Regions from separate parts of the Variovorax sp. LjRoot130 genome, predicted to be linked through region 1. Evidence: riboswitches for the same ligand, from Rfam matches in the RefSeq annotation. Region 1 holds a riboswitch; the other holds the start of a gene.
The links. Region 1 has a riboswitch for S-adenosylhomocysteine ahead of ahcY (adenosylhomocysteinase). Riboswitches for the same ligand answer to the same signal wherever they lie in the genome.
Positions count from the first base shown of each region.

Region 2: linked by a shared signal. The riboswitch ahead of metH (methionine synthase) and the one ahead of ahcY (adenosylhomocysteinase) in region 1 are both predicted to bind S-adenosylhomocysteine.

Region 1 is NZ_CAXURM020000001.1:952,483-960,278, forward strand. It holds gene ACSQ86_RS04755 (tripartite tricarboxylate transporter substrate binding protein) at 1-784, shown strand, start outside; gene trxC (thioredoxin TrxC) at 792-1,229, shown strand; gene ACSQ86_RS04765 (HAD-IIB family hydrolase) at 1,236-2,024, opposite strand; gene ACSQ86_RS04770 (peptide chain release factor 3) at 2,024-3,652, opposite strand; gene ACSQ86_RS04775 (hypothetical protein) at 3,722-4,339, opposite strand; S-adenosyl-L-homocysteine riboswitch at 4,440-4,507, shown strand; gene ahcY (adenosylhomocysteinase) at 4,572-5,999, shown strand; gene ACSQ86_RS04785 (TlyA family RNA methyltransferase) at 6,009-6,806, shown strand; gene metF (methylenetetrahydrofolate reductase [NAD(P)H]) at 6,784-7,617, shown strand; gene ACSQ86_RS04795 (septal ring lytic transglycosylase RlpA family protein) at 7,614-7,796, shown strand, end outside.
Region 2 is NZ_CAXURM020000001.1:283,949-291,744, forward strand. It holds gene hutG (N-formylglutamate deformylase) at 1-189, shown strand, start outside; gene ACSQ86_RS01475 (homocysteine S-methyltransferase family protein) at 243-1,289, shown strand; gene ACSQ86_RS01480 (SH3 domain-containing protein) at 1,406-2,275, shown strand; gene ACSQ86_RS01485 (IS1380 family transposase) at 2,374-3,684, shown strand; gene ACSQ86_RS01490 (LysR family transcriptional regulator) at 3,857-4,747, opposite strand; gene ACSQ86_RS01495 (PACE efflux transporter) at 4,848-5,285, shown strand; S-adenosyl-L-homocysteine riboswitch at 5,296-5,375, shown strand; gene metH (methionine synthase) at 5,397-7,796, shown strand, end outside.

The sequences.
Region 1 (7,796 bases):
GCAGGTCGTGGTCGAGAACAAGCCCGGCGCCGGCGGCACGCTGCCCGCGCAGGCGCTGCAGACCTCGCCTGCCGACGGCTACACCATCGCCCAGATCCCGCTCGGCGTGTTCCGCCTGCCCTACACGACCAAGATCAACTGGGACCCGGTCAAGGACATCAGCTACGTCATCAACGTCACCGGCTACGCCTTCGGCATCGTCGTACCGGCCGACAGTCCGTTCAAGACATGGAAGGACTTCGTCGCCTATGCCAAGGCCAATCCCGGCAGGCTGACCTATGGCTCGACCGGCAACCTGACCAGCCCCCACCTCACGACCGAGCTGATCGCGCAGAAGGCCGGCATCGAGCTGCAGCACGTGCCCTACAAGGGCAGCGCCGACCTGATGCTCGCCGTGCTCAGCGGCCAGCTGATGGCTGCGGCCGACAGCACCGGCTTCGCGCCGCAGGTGGAGGCAGGCAAACTGCGCGTGCTCAACACCTGGGGCGAAAAGCGACTGGCCAAGTTCCCCGATGCGCCGACGCTGAAGGAGCTGGGCCTGGACATCGTGCAGAACTCGCCCTTCGGCATCGGTGCGCCCAAGAGTACGCCGCCCGAGGTGGTGAAGAAGCTGCACGACGCCTTCAAGCAGGCGATGGAAGAGCCCAGCTACGTCGCATCGCTGGGCCGCTACGACATGCTGCCCATCTACATGAGCTCGGCCGACTACACGAAGTTCGCCCAGACCACCTTCACGCGCGAGAAGGCGCTGATCGAGAAGCTGGGGCTCGCCAAGCCGCAGTGAGCGCCCCGTGACCGAATCGCTGCACGTCGTCTGCCCGCATTGCCACACGACCAACCGCGTGCGCAGTGCGCAGCTGGGGAGCGCGCCCGACTGCGGCAACTGCCACCGGCCGCTGTTCGTTGGCCACTCCACGGCGTTGGACGAAGCCGCCTTCGACCGCCATCTCGGCCGCAACGAGATCCCGGTGCTGGTCGATTTCTGGGCGCCGTGGTGCGGCCCCTGCATCCAGATGGCACCCGCCTTCGAGCAGGCCGCCGCCCGGCTCGAGCCGCAGTTCCGCCTGGCCAAGGTCGACACCGAAGCTGTGCCGGCGCTGGGCGCGCGCTTCGGCATCCGCAGCATTCCCACCTTGGCGCTGTTCAGCGGCGGGCGCGAGATTGCGCGGCAGGCGGGCGCGATGGGTAGCGCCGACATCGTCCGTTGGGCGCAGGCGCAGCGTCGCTAGGCCGCTTCAGCGGCTGTCGAGCAGCGCGGCCGCCACTTGCGCGAAACCGGCGCCGCGCTCGCCGGCGCTGATGTAGCGCGGCAGCGTCGTCAGCTGCGGCTCGAAGCGGCGGATGTTGGCCACGCCCACGCTGTGCGGGAAGCGCTCGAACATCAGCACGTCGTTGGTCGAGTCGCCCACGTAGACCCAGCGATCGAGCTCGGCCCCCAGGTCGCGGCCGAAGAGCTCGCGCACGATCCAGCAGGCGCCGACCCACTTGTTGTGGTCGCCGAACCAGCCGTTGATGTGGATCGAGCTCACCGTCGCGTTCATGCCTTCGGCGCGCATGATCTGCACTGCCTGCGCGATCTGCGCTTCGCCCAGGTGCGCGAATTCGCTGTGGTCGATTGCGATGTCGGTCTCGCGGCCCGGCGAGTCGGTGGCGCGCCTGGCGCCCGACACTTCGCGCTCGACGCGCGCCAGGGCCTGCTGCATGCGTGCGAAGTTGGCGCTGCGCGTCGCGGCATCCTGGCGGTAGCGTTTGTCGAGCGCACCCGACGGTGAAGCCGCGAGCGCCACCGCGCCGTTCTCTGCAACGATCGCATCGACCGGCCAGACCGGCGCGAAGGGCTCGCTCCAGCCCACGGAACGGCCGGTGATCGCGATCACCGGCAGGCCAGCCGCCTTCAGGTCGTGCAGCGCCTGCAGCGCATCGGACGTGATGGCGCCCTCGGTGGTCAGCGTGTCGTCGATGTCGGTAAGGACGCCTGCGATTTGCTGGCGATCTTCAGTGGGCCATGCGCTCAGTGGGAGCATCAACCGGCCGTTTGAAGTGCAAGCCCCGCATGCTCGCGCAGCGGATGGAAATGGATCTTCGGGAAGCGCTCCTGCGCCAGCCGCACGTCGTAGGGTGAGGTGCAGAGGTAAGCCAGCGTGTTCGCTGCGTCGAGTGCCATGCGCGCCGGGTAGGCGTCGGTGAAGGCTCGCAGCTCGGCCGGCGTGTCGGCCGTGATCCAGCGCGCGCCGGTGTATTGGCAGCCTTCCAGCCGCACGTCGGCGTCGTATTCGGTCTTCAGGCGATGCTGCACCACTTCGAACTGCAGCTGCCCCACGGCGCCCAGCAGCATCGGCCCGCCGACCTCGGGGCGGAACACCTGGATCGCGCCTTCCTCGCCGAGCTGGGCCAGGCCCTGCTGCAGCTGCTTGGTGCGCAGCGGGTTCTTGAGAATCACGGTCATGAAGAGCTCGGGCGCGAAGAAGGGCAGGCCGGTGAACTGCAGCGAGGCGCCGTCGGTGATGGTGTCGCCCAACTGCACGCCCCCGTGGGTGGTGAAGCCGACGATGTCGCCCGCATAGGCCTCTTCCACCGCCTCGCGGCGCTGGCTCATGAAGGTCACGACGCTGGTGGGGCGCAGCTCCTTCGCGGTGCGCTGCACCTTGAGCTTCATGCCCGGCGTGTACTTGCCCGAGGCCATGCGCACGAAGGCGATGCGGTCGCGGTGATTGGCGTCCATGTTGGCCTGCACCTTGAAAACGACGCCGGCGAAGTCCTTATCTTCTGGCTGGATCTCCTTGACCACCGGCTGCCGGTTGACCAGCGTGGTGCTGGTGCGCGGCTGCGGCGGCGGCGCGAGGTCGACCAGCGCGTCGAGCACTTCCATCACGCCGAAGTTGTTGACGCCGGAGCCGAAGAACACCGGCGTCTGCTTGCCGGCGAGGAAGGCCACGCGGTCCCAGGTGGGCGAGGCGCCGGTGGCGAGCTCCATGCTCTCCATGGCGGTGTCGAACTCGTGACCGAAGCGCTTCTGCAGCGCTTCGCGCTCGGCCAGCGGCATGGCTTCGAAGTCCTGCGGCAGCCGCTCGCTGCCCGACTCGAACACCGTCATCGCCTGCGTGCGCAGGTTCACGATGCCGCCGAAGCTCTTGCCCTGGCCCACCGGCCAGGTCATCGGCACGCAGGGCATGCCGAGTTCGCGCTCGATCTCGTCGAGCAGCTCCAGCGGCTCGCGCACCTCGCGGTCCATCTTGTTGACGAAGGTGATGATGGGCGTGTCGCGCTGGCGGCAGACCTCGATCAGGCGGCGCGTCTGCGCTTCGACGCCGTTGGCCGCGTCGATCACCATCAGGGCCGAGTCGACCGCGGTCAGCACGCGGTAGGTGTCTTCGGAGAAGTCCTTGTGGCCCGGCGTATCGAGCAGGTTGATCACGTGCTCGCGGTAGAGCATCTGCATCACCGAGCTGGCCACCGAGATGCCGCGCTGCTTCTCGATCTCCATCCAGTCGGAGGTGGCGTGGCGCGAGGCCTTGCGCGCCTTCACCGAACCGGCGATCTGGATCGCGCCGGAGAACAGCAGCAGCTTCTCGGTCAGCGTGGTCTTGCCGGCGTCGGGGTGGGAAATGATCGCGAAGGTGCGGCGGCGGCGGGTTTCGGAGGCGAAGGTCATGGGGGTGAACGCGGAGCGCGCTCACGGGCGCGGGCTGCTGGCGGCAAAGCCCGCAATTTTAACGAGCCGTCACATCGGCGGCGTGAAGCCATTGCGCCCGACCAGCATGCGCAGCGCGGTGGGCTTGCCTTCCTTCACCTGCGCGGTGATCACCACCTTGGCGCCCGGCACCACCAGGGCCGCCTGGTCCGCATTGCCCGGCTTGAAGGTCACGACCGGCGTGCCGCGCGGCACGATGACGGTCTGCTCGCCGTCCTTGTACTTGAGCAGCAGCTTGTGGCCGCCCGGCGCTGAGGACGGCGCCGCTTCGAGCTGCGCCACGGTGGCGTTGGTCATCGTGCTCTGGGGCATCAGGTCCCAGGGGCGAAAGCCTTCGCCGGTCCCGCGCGCGGCCTCCGGAAACACAAGCACTTCCACGGCGCGCTGCGTGCCGTCGGGTTGCGGCACGGCGCCGGCGCCGACGAAGCTGCCCGGCTTGATGTCGGCCAGCGTGAGCGGAATGACTTCTGAGACGTTCATGTCGGCAGGGCGCACCATCGTGACGGTTTCGCCGCTGCGGTCCTTCACGGTCAGCGAATTCGCATCGGCACGCGCGATGACGCCGCGCACGCGCACGGTTTCCTGCGCCGCCGCCGCGGCGGACAAGGCAATCACGAACGATGCAGCAAAGAGCTTGACTTTGAACATGATGGTGGGGCCGCGAGGGCGGCGGTTGGGGGGCGTTGCAGTCTAGGCCGATCCGCAAATCGCCGCTGGCGACGGAAAAGCGGCACGCGCTAAAATGCCGCTTCCGAGGAGCGTTGCAGCGCCGCCAGGCGTGAGGCTCGGACCCCTTCGCAACCACGCTCACCCGCTGTTCTCGCGGTGAGTCTCGTCCCCCGAACACAGCGGCATCATTCAAACTTGTTTTGGAGTCCACATGAGCGCCGTTCTCAAGTCCACCGCCGACCAGGCCATCGCCGATATCTCCCTTGCCGCCTGGGGCCGCAAGGAAATCCGCATCGCGGAAACCGAAATGCCCGGCCTGATGGCCATCCGCGAAGAATTCGCCAAGAGCCAGCCCCTGAAGGGCGCACGCATCACCGGCTCACTGCACATGACGATCCAGACCGCAGTGCTGATCGAAACCCTGCAGGCGCTGGGCGCCACCGTGCGCTGGGCCTCGTGCAACATCTTCTCGACGCAAGACCATGCCGCCGCCGCCATCGCGGCCACCAACACGCCGGTGTTCGCGATCAAGGGCGAGTCGCTCGAAGATTACTGGGACTACACCCACCGCATCTTCGACTTCGGTCCCAAGGGCTCGGCCGGCGAAGGCCCGAACATGATTCTTGACGACGGCGGCGACGCCACGCTCTTGATGCACCTGGGCCAGAAGGCCGAGAAGGACCAGAGCGTGCTGGCCAACCCGACCAGCGACGAGGAGCGCATCCTCTACGCGGCGATCAAGGCCAAGCTGGCCGTCGACGCGACCTGGTACACGCGCAAGTCGGCCGAGATCATCGGCGTAACCGAAGAGACCACCACCGGCGTGCACCGCCTGAACGAGATGAGCGCCAAGGGCACGCTGCTGTTCCGCGCCATCAACGTGAACGACTCGGTGACCAAGAGCAAGTTCGACAACCTCTACGGCTGCCGCGAATCGCTGGTGGACGGCATCAAGCGCGCCACCGACGTGATGATCGCCGGCAAGGTCGCCTGCGTGGCCGGCTACGGCGACGTGGGCAAGGGCTCGGCCCAGGCCCTGCGCGCGCTGAGCGCCCAGGTTTGGGTGACCGAGATCGACCCGATCAACGCGCTGCAGGCCGCGATGGAAGGCTACAAGGTCGTCACCATGGAGTACGCCGCCGACAAGGCCGACATCTTCGTGACCACCACCGGCAACCGCGACGTGATCCGCCACGAGCACATGGCCGCGATGAAGGACCAGGCGATCGTCTGCAACATCGGCCACTTCGACAACGAGATCGCCGTCGCCTCGCTCGAGAAGTACGAGTGGGAAGAGATCAAGCCGCAGGTCGACCACATCACCTTCCCGGACGGCAAGAAGATCATTCTGCTGGCCAAGGGCCGCCTCGTGAACCTGGGCTGCGGCACGGGCCATCCGAGCTTCGTGATGTCCTCGTCCTTCGCCAACCAGACCATCGCCCAGATCGAGCTCTTCACCAAGCCCGATGCCTACCAGGCCGGCAAGGTCTACGTGCTGCCCAAGCACCTCGACGAGAAGGTGGCGCGCCTGCACCTGAAGAAGGTCGGCGCGATGCTGACCGAGCTGACCGACGAACAGGCCGCCTACATCGGCGTGAACAAGAACGGCCCTTACAAGCCGGACACCTACCGCTATTGAGCGGAGCGCGTGCGCGCCGATCAGTTGCTCGTCGAACGCGGCCTGGCCGCCTCGCGCTCGCAGGCCGTGCGGCTGATCGCGGGCGGCCTGCGCTGGCGCGACGGCACGACCTGGCGCGTGGTCGGCAAGAACCGCGACGAGGTGCCGGAGACGGCCGAACTCGAGCTCGTCGATGCGGCCGAGGCGCGCTACGTCTCGCGCGGCGGGCTCAAGCTCGAGGGCGCGCTCGCTGCGAGCGGCATCGACGTGCAGGGCAAGCGCTGCCTCGACGTCGGCCAGTCGACCGGCGGCTTCACCGACTGCCTGCTGCAGCGCGGCGCCGCGCATGTGGTGGGTGTGGACGTGGGCCATGGCCAGCTGCATGCACGGATACGCGAGGATGCGCGCGTGACCGCCGTCGAAGGCGTCAATGCGCGCACGCTCGACGCGTCCGCCTGGGCCGATGCTTCGCCCGACTACACGCATTTCGATCTGATCGTCGGCGATCTCTCGTTCATCTCGCTCACGCTGGTGCTGCCCGCGCTGATACCGCTTCTCACACCGGCCGGTGAACTTCTGATGCTGGTCAAGCCTCAATTCGAGTTGCAGCCGGGACAGGTCGGCAAGGGCGGCATCGTGCGCGATGCGGCGCTTTTTGCAGTGGTCGAACAGCGCCTGCGCACGGCGTGCGCGGAGCTCGGCCTGCGCGTTGCAGCGTGGTTCGACAGCCCGATCACTGGCGGCGACGGCAACCGCGAATTCTTCATCCATGCCGTTCGTGCGAACGGCGAACCAGGAGCCGGCCGTGCGCCTTCCGTTGAGCTTTGAATTCTTTCCGCCGAAGACGCCCGAAGGCGCGGCCAAGCTGCGCACCGTGCGCCAGCAGCTCTACGTGCGGCAGCCCGAGTTCTGCTCGGTGACCTACGGCGCCGGCGGCTCGACGCACGAGGGCACCTTCGGCACGGTGCGCGAGATCCTCGGCGAAGGTGTCGATGCCGCCTGCCATTTCTCCTGCATCGGCGCCACCCGCAGCACGGTGCGCGAGCAGCTGGCGGAGCTCAAGGCCATGGGCGTCAAGCGCCTGGTCGCGCTGCGCGGCGACCTGCCGAGCGGCTACGGCATGGGCGGCGAGTTCCACTATGCGAGCGATCTCGTCGCCTTCATCCGCGAAGAGACCGGCCGCGATTTCCATATCGAGGTCGCCTGCTATCCCGAAGTGCATCCGCAGGCACGCTCGCCCGAAGCGGACCTGCAGGCCTTCGCGGCCAAGATGCATGCGGGCGCTGACTCGGCGATCACGCAGTACTTCTTCAGCCCCGAGGCCTACTTCCGCTTCGTCGACGAGGCACGCAAGCTGGGGCTCGCGGCGCCGATCGTGCCAGGCATCATGCCGATCACGAGCTCGACCCAGCTGATGCGCTTCTCGGATGCCTGCGGCGCCGAGATCCCGCGCTGGATCCGGCTGCGGCTGCAGGGCTTCGGCGACGACATGGCCTCGATCAAGGCCTTCGGTCTCGACGTGGTGACCGAGCTCTGCGCGCGCCTCGCCAGCGGCGGCGCGCCGGCGATGCACTTCTACACGATGAACCAGTCGGTGGCGACGCTCGCGTTGCTGGAGCGGCTGGGCTGGGACGAATGAGGTCGCGCCGCCTCGCCGGACGGCTGGCGCTCGTCGCCGCCGCCGTCTGGCTGGCGGGTTGCACCACGCCGCGCTCGTCCTCGCCCGGCGAGGGCGCGCAGGGATTGCGGCCGCTGGCGCGGCAGCCCGCGCTGCCGCCCGGCGCGCCGCCGCGTTCGCAGGTGCCTTCGGCGCGCTAT
Region 2 (7,796 bases), 670 kb from region 1:
AAGGGCGGCCACATCACGCGCCAGTACGGCAACCCGGCCGCCGGCGTGCACGCGGTACAGCTCGAAATGACGCAGGCCAGCTACATGCAGGAGAAGCTGCCCTTCGACTACCTGCCCGAAGTCGCGGCCGGCGTGCAGCCGCAGGTGCGGCGCATGATCGAGGCGGTGCTCGATTTCGTCGAGCAATAGAACCGATAACCGCCCGCGGGCCGGGCCATGGCGCGCTTTCTACAATCCGGGGCATGAAGCCCCTCGTCTACACCCGCGCCCAGCAACTGCCCGGCATCCTGGCCGAACGCATCGCCATCCTCGACGGTGCGATGGGCACGATGATCCAGCGCTTCAAGCTCAGCGAGGCCCAGTACCGCGGCGAGCGCTTCAAGGACTTTCCGCGCGACGTCAAGGGCAACAACGAGCTGCTCTCGCTGACCCGCCCCGACGTGATCCGCGACATCCACGAAGGCTATCTGGCCGCCGGCGCCGACCTGATCGAGACCAACACCTTCGGCGCGACCCGCATCGCGCAGGAGGACTACAAGATGGCCGAGCTGGCGCGCGAGATGAACCTCGAATCGGCCCGCATCGCGCGCGCCGCCTGCGACAAGTTCAGCACGCCCGACAAACCGCGCTTCGTGGCCGGCGCCCTCGGCCCGACGCCCAAGACCGCCAGCATCAGCCCCGACGTGAACGACCCCGGCGCGCGCAACGTGAGCTTCGAGGAGCTGCGCGCGTCCTATTACGAGCAGGTCGAGGCGCTGGTCGAAGGCGGCGCTGACGTGCTGCTGGTCGAGACCATCTTCGACACCCTCAACGCCAAGGCCGCGCTGTTCGCGATCGACGAGTACTTCGAGACCAGCGGCGAGCGCCTGCCGCTCGTCATCAGCGGCACCGTGACCGACGCCTCCGGCCGCATCCTCAGCGGCCAGACCGTGACCGCCTTCTGGCACAGCGTGCGCCATGCGCGGCCGCTGGCCATCGGCCTCAACTGCGCGCTGGGCGCGGCGCTGATGCGGCCCTACATCCAGGAACTGGCGCGCGTGGCCGACGACACCTTCATCAGCTGCTACCCCAACGCCGGCCTGCCCAACCCGATGAGCGAAACCGGCTTCGACGAAACGCCCGAGGTCACCTCGCGCCTGCTGCACGAGTTCGCGGCCGAGGGGCTGGTCAACATCGTCGGCGGCTGCTGCGGCACCACGCCCGACCACATCGCCGCCATCGGGCGCTCGGTGGCGCCGCTCGCGGGGCGCACGCTGCATCGCGCGGCCGCGTATCCCGAAGCGGCCTGAGGTAAAGAAGCACCCTGGCGGTGCACGTCTTTGCGCGGCTGGCCGTTGCTGAGGGTAGGCCGTGGCTGATTGACAACATGTCGAGCGCGCGTAGCCTGAGCGCAAAGGAACATTCCATGAACAAGCTCGTCCAGCGATGGATCGGCATCGGCACCATCGCCCTGGTTCTGCCGGTCGCCGCGGCGGCGCAGGAGGCCTTCGCCCGCGGCACGGTCAATCTGCGTGCCGGCCCCTCGGGCGACTACCCGCTGGTGGCGCGACTCGGCCATGGCCAGCCCTTCGAGGTGCTCGGCTGCACCAGCGGCTATGCATGGTGCGACGTGGTGCTGCCCGACGGGCTGCGCGGCTGGGTCTATGCCGCCAACATCGACTACGCCTACGATGATGACCGGCGCGTGCCCTTGGCCACCTACGGCGCCATCATCGGCGTGCCGATCGTCGGCTTCACGATCGGCAACTACTGGAGCAACCACTACCGCGACCGCCCCTGGTACGGCGAGCGGCGCTGGTGGGGCGACCACCATCCGCCGCCGCCCGTCGCCGGCTGGCGCCCGGTGCCGGCGCCGCGGCCGGACTGGCGGCCCAATCCGTGGCGCGACCCCGGCTACGCGCATCCGGGACCGGGCTTCCGTCCGCAGCCGCAGCCGGGCTGGCGGCCTTCGCCAGGGCAGCAGCCACCGCCGGATCACGGTGTCCGGCCGCCGCGTCCCGACCGCGGTTTCCGACCGCCGGAGCACGCCGGCCCGCCGAACGTGCATCCGGGCCGACCGCCGGACGTCCATCCGGGTCGTCCACCGGACGTGCATCCGGGACGTCCGCCGGACGTGCATCCGGGACGTCCGCCGGCCATGAATCCGGGCCAGCCGGGCGTTCGTCCGCCGGCTGCCCTGCCCGGCGCCGAGGCGCGGCAAAGGCAACTGGACCGGATCAACCGCGCGCCGCCCGGCACGACGCCAGGGGACAGCAGGCCAGGCGGCGGCCTGTAGCGCTCTAGCCCGGAAATTTCACCAGTAGAGGGTCGGCAGCCTCGTGCCGGAGCGCGTTGACATTGGTATCTGACGCCAATTTCAACCGAGGACTGCCGATGCCAAAGTGTACCGATGGGACGATTGATTTGGGGCGTGTGGGTCGGCGGGTCATCGAGGCCAACTTCGAGGGCGGGGACATCGGTTCGGACGGCGGGGTCTTGCTGCTGCGTCGCGTTGACGAACGTATCGGTCTGAGCCGAGCGGCTGCGGCCGTGCTCAGTGATGCACGCGATCCGGCACGCATCACGCACAGCCTGCGCGACCTGCTCGCCCAACGCATCTACGGCTTGTGCTGCGGCTACGAAGACCTCAACGACCACGACACCTTGAGAGACGATCTGCTGATGCAGACCGCTGTGGGCCGGGTCGATGCGCTGGCGAGTTCGCCCACGCTCAGCCGCTTGGAGACCGGGGCCACGCGAGCGCAGGCAGTGGCGCTGCATGGCGTGCTCATCGAGCAGTTCATCGCCAGCCACAAGAGCCCGCCCGAAGAACTGGTGCTGGACATCGACGCCTCGGATGTGCCCTTGCACGGCGACCAGGAGCGCTGCGAGTTCCATGCCTACTACGACCACCACTGCTATCTGCCGCTGTACGTGTTCTGCGGCCAAGCCATGCTCGCATGCGTCTTGCGGCGCAGCCGCATCGATGGCGCCAAGAACGCCGCGGCGGTGATCAAGCTGCTGGTGCAGCGGCTGCGCCAGGCGTGGCCCGACGCGCGGATCATCGTGCGCGGTGACTCGGGCTTCTGTCGCCAGAGATTGCTGCGCTGGTGCGAGCGCTCGGGCGTGAACTACATCATCGGGCTGGCGCGCAACGCGCGGCTGGAGGCGACCGTGCAGTACGCCGAGGCGATGCTCGCCGACGAGTACGCGCGCACCGGCGCCAAGCAGCGGTTGATCGACGAGTTCGTCTACGCGGCCGACAGCTGGGACATCGAACGGCGCGTGATCACGCGCCTGGAGCACGGCAGCCAGGGCAACAACCCGCGCTTCGTGGTGACCGATCTTCAGGGCGATGCCATACAGCTGTATGAGCGGCTGTACTGCGCCCGCGGCGAGGCCGAGAACCGCATCAAGGAGGCTCAGCTCGATCTGTTTGGCACGCGGGCAAGTTGCCACCGCTTCGCGGCCAACCAGCTGCGCTTGCTGCTGGCCGCATTGGCCTACACGCTGATGCAACGGCTGCGCGAGTTCGCTCTCAAGGACACCGAGCTGGAACGCGCCGCCGCGGCCACGATCCGCGTGCGCCTGCTGAAGATCGGCGCGGCCATCGTGCGCAACACGCGCCGTGTGCGGGTACTGCTGGCTTCGCACCACCCCCTGCGCAGCGTCTTCCTGAGCGCAGCGCAGGCCCTCGCCCCCTGAAATCCATCCAGTGCTGTCCCCGGCACGCTGACAAACAACGGGGGTAAGGGGGTCGTGTGCCCAAAAACAGCCGCCACTCCATCCAGTAGCTCACACTGCACGCAAGACCACGCTCAATGGCCCTCAGCAGGCTCGGTCGACGGCACATCGGCCTGCTGGTGAAATATCCGGGCTAGGGCTTCTTCTTGCGCGCGATCAGCGCGACGAAGCGCTGCGCGCCCAGGCCCAGCGGGCGCTCGCGCGACCACACCACGTCGACCCACAGGTCGAGCCCGTTCGACAGGTTCTCGAACGGAATCTCCACCAGCGCGCCGGCCGCCACGTGCGGCCGCGCGAAATTGCGCGGCAGCCAGCCCCAGCCCAGGCCGGCCGTGATCAGGCTCAGCGCGGCCAAGGCGTTGTCGGTGCGCCAGACATGGCGCGCAAAGACGAAGCGCGGGTCGCTGGTCGCGAGATCGCGCCCGGCCACCACGATCTGGCGCGTGGTCGTCAGGTGCTCCTCGCGCAGCCGGCCGCCGGCCGCGGCCAGCACCGGATGGTCGGGCGCCATCACGGCCACCATGGTGTCGCTGGCCACTTCCTGAAAGCCCTCGCGGCCGTCGAGGCTGGGCCGCTCGAAGACCAGCGCCAGCTGCGCGCGGCCGCTGTGCAGCAGCGCCAGCGCATCGGCTTGCGGCGCCGCCAGCACCTCGACTTCCAGCAGCGGGTATTCCCGCGCCAGCGCGGCCAGCGGCGCGCTCCACGGCGCGGCCAGCAGCTCGGGCGCGATCGCGAGCGTGAGCCGGTTCTCCAGGCCCTGCGTCAGCGCCAGCGCCTGCACCTGCAGCTGCTTGAGCTGCGCGGCGAGCAGCCGCGCCTGCGGCTCCAGCGAACGCGCCGCGGCCGTCGGCTGGGGCTCGCGGCCGCCGCGGTCGAAGAGCGGCAGGTCCAGCTCGGCCTCGAGGTTCGCGATCGCCATGCTCACCGCCGAGGGCACGCGGCCGAGCGCCCGCGCGGCGGCCGAGAAGGAGCCGTGGTCGAGCACGGCCAGAAACACGTGCACGTTGTCGCTGGAAAAACTCATGGCAACGGCCTTTCAATAATTCTGAAAGAAGATGACTTTTTATATCAGATGAGCGCACATAAAGTAGGGGCCAAACCGCCAATCCAAACAGGAAGATTTCATGCAAGGGCTCAAGCGCCGCGTCGTCTACATCACGCTCTACGAAGGTCTCGCCATCGTCGCGGCCAGCGCCGGACTGGCGCTGATGTCGGGGCAGGGCATGGGCCACTCGGGCGTGCTGGCCGTCATCGCCTCGGTCATCGCGATCCTCTGGAACCTCGCCTTCAACACCCTGTTCGAGCGCTGGGAGTCGCGCCAGGCCGTGCGCGGCCGCAGCTTGCGCCGCCGCGTCGCCCACGCGATCGGCTTCGAGGGCGGCCTGGTCGCCTTCCTGGTGCCGGTCTTCGCCTGGTGGATGGAGGTGAGCCTGTGGCAGGCGCTGGTGATGGACCTGGGCCTGGTGGTGTTCTTCCTGGTCTACACCTTCGTCTTCAACTGGGCCTTCGACCTGCTGTTCGGCCTGCCCGCATCGGCCGCCGGCGTGGCCCAGCCGGCGTAAAATCCGCGGCTCCCAAGGAGCGTTGCAGCGCGGTACCTTCCATCCGAAGCCTCCGCGTCAGGCTTGGGCTTGCAACGACGCTCGCCTGACCCACGTTCCGCAGGTGAGCCCATGTCCTCCGATCCGTCTTCCGTCCCTGTTCTCCCGGTTCCTCCGATGAAGCTGTCCGGCCTCGAGCCGGTGCAGATCGGCCAAGGCACGCTCTTCGTCAACATCGGCGAGCGCACCAACGTCACCGGCTCCAAGGCTTTCGCCCGCATGATCCTGAACGGCCAGTTCGAGGAAGCGCTGGCGGTCGCGCGCCAGCAGGTCGAGAACGGCGCGCAGGTGATCGACATCAACATGGACGAGGCCATGCTCGACAGCAAGGCCGCGATGGTGCGCTTCCTGAACCTGATCGCCAGCGAGCCCGACATCGCGCGCGTGCCGATCATGATCGACAGCTCCAAGTGGGAGGTGATCGAAGCCGGCCTGCGCTGCATCCAGGGCAAGGGCATCGTCAACTCGATCAGCATGAAGGAGGGCGAGGCCCAGTTCAAGCACCACGCGACGCTGCTGCGCCGCTACGGCGCGGCCGCGGTCGTGATGGCCTTCGACGAGCAGGGCCAGGCCGACACCTACGAACGCAAGATCGAGATCTGCGAGCGCGCCTATCGCATCCTGGTCGACGAGATCGGCTTCCCGCCCGAGGACATCATCTTCGACCCCAACATCTTCGCGATCGCCACCGGCATCGAGGAGCACAACAACTACGCGGTCGACTTCATCAACGCCACGCGCTGGATCAAGGAAAACCTGCCGGGCGCCAAGGTGTCGGGCGGCGTCTCGAACGTGAGCTTCAGCTTCCGCGGCAACGACCCGGTGCGCGAAGCGATCCACACCGTGTTCCTCTACCACGCGATCAAGGCGGGCATGGACATGGGCATCGTCAACGCCGGCATGGTGGGCGTCTACGACGACCTCGAACCCGAGCTGCGCGAGCGCGTGGAAGACGTGGTGCTGAACCGCCGCCCCGACGCCGGCGAGCGCCTGGTCGAAGTGGCCGAAACCGCCAAGAGCGGCGCCAAGGACGAGAGCAAGAAGCTCGAGTGGCGCGGCACGCCCGAGCACCCGGTGCACGTGAACCAGCGGCTCTCGCATGCGATGGTGCACGGCATCACCGACTTCATCGTCGAGGACACCGAAGAGGCCTACCAGCAGATCCTGGCCAAGGGCGGCCGGCCGCTGCACGTGATCGAAGGCCCGCTGATGGACGGCATGAACATCGTCGGCGACCTGTTCGGCCAGGGCAAGATGTTCCTGCCGCAGGTGGTGAAGTCGGCGCGCGTGATGAAGTCGGCCGTGGCCCACCTCATTCCCTACATCGAGGAAGAGAAGCGCCAGGACGAAGCCGCGGGCCGCGACGTGCGCACCAAGGGCAAGATCATCATCGCCACCGTCAAGGGCGACGTGCACGACATCGGCAAGAACATCGTGACCGTCGTGCTCCAGTGCAACAACTTCGAGGTGGTGAACATGGGCGTGATGGTCCCGTGCCACGAGATCCTGGCGCGCGCCAAGGTCGAGGGCGCGGACATCGTGGGCCTGTCGGGCCTGATCACGCCCAGCCTCGAGGAGATGCAATACGTCGCCGGCGAGATGCAGAAGGACGAGCATTTCCGCATCAAGAAGATCCCGCTTCTGATCGGCGGCGCCACCACCAGCCGCGTGCACACGGCGGTGAAGATCGCGCCGCACTACGAAGGGCCGGTGGTCTACGTGCCCGACGCCTCGCGCAGCGTGAGCGTGGCGCAGTCGCTGCTGTCCGACCAGGCGGCGGCCTATATCGACGAGATCAACGCCGACTACGACAAGGTCCGCCACCAGCACGCCAACAAGAAGCAGACGCCGCTGTGGCCGCTCGCGAAGGCGCGCGCCAACAAGACGCCGATAGCCTGGTCGAATTACCTGCCGCCGGTGCCGAAGTTCATCGGCCGGCGCGTGTTCAAGAACTTCGACCTGACCGAGCTCGCGAAGTACATCGACTGGGGGCCCTTCTTCCAGACCTGGGACCTCGCGGGCCCGTTCCCGGCGATCCTCAAGGACGAGGTGGTCGGCACCGAGGCCGTGCGCGTGTATGCCGACGGCCAGCGCATGCTCAAGCGGCTGATCGAAGGGCGCTGGCTCAGCGCCAGCGGCGTGATCGGCTTCTGGCCCGCCAACACCGAGAACGACGACGACATCGTGCTCTATACCGACGAATCGCGCACCGAAGCCGCGCTCACCTGGTACGGGTTGCGCCAGCAGACCGAGAAGCAGGCCATCGAAGGCGTCATGCGCCCGAGCCGCTGCCTGGCCGACTTTGTCGCGCCGCGCGAGAGCGGCCTGAAGGACTACGTCGGCATGTTCGCCGTCACCGGCGGGCTCGGCGTCGAGAAGAAGGAGAAGTACTTCGTCGACGACCTCGACGACTACTCGGCCATCATGCTCAAGGCGCTGGCCGACCGGCTGGCCGAGGCCTTCGCCGAGGCG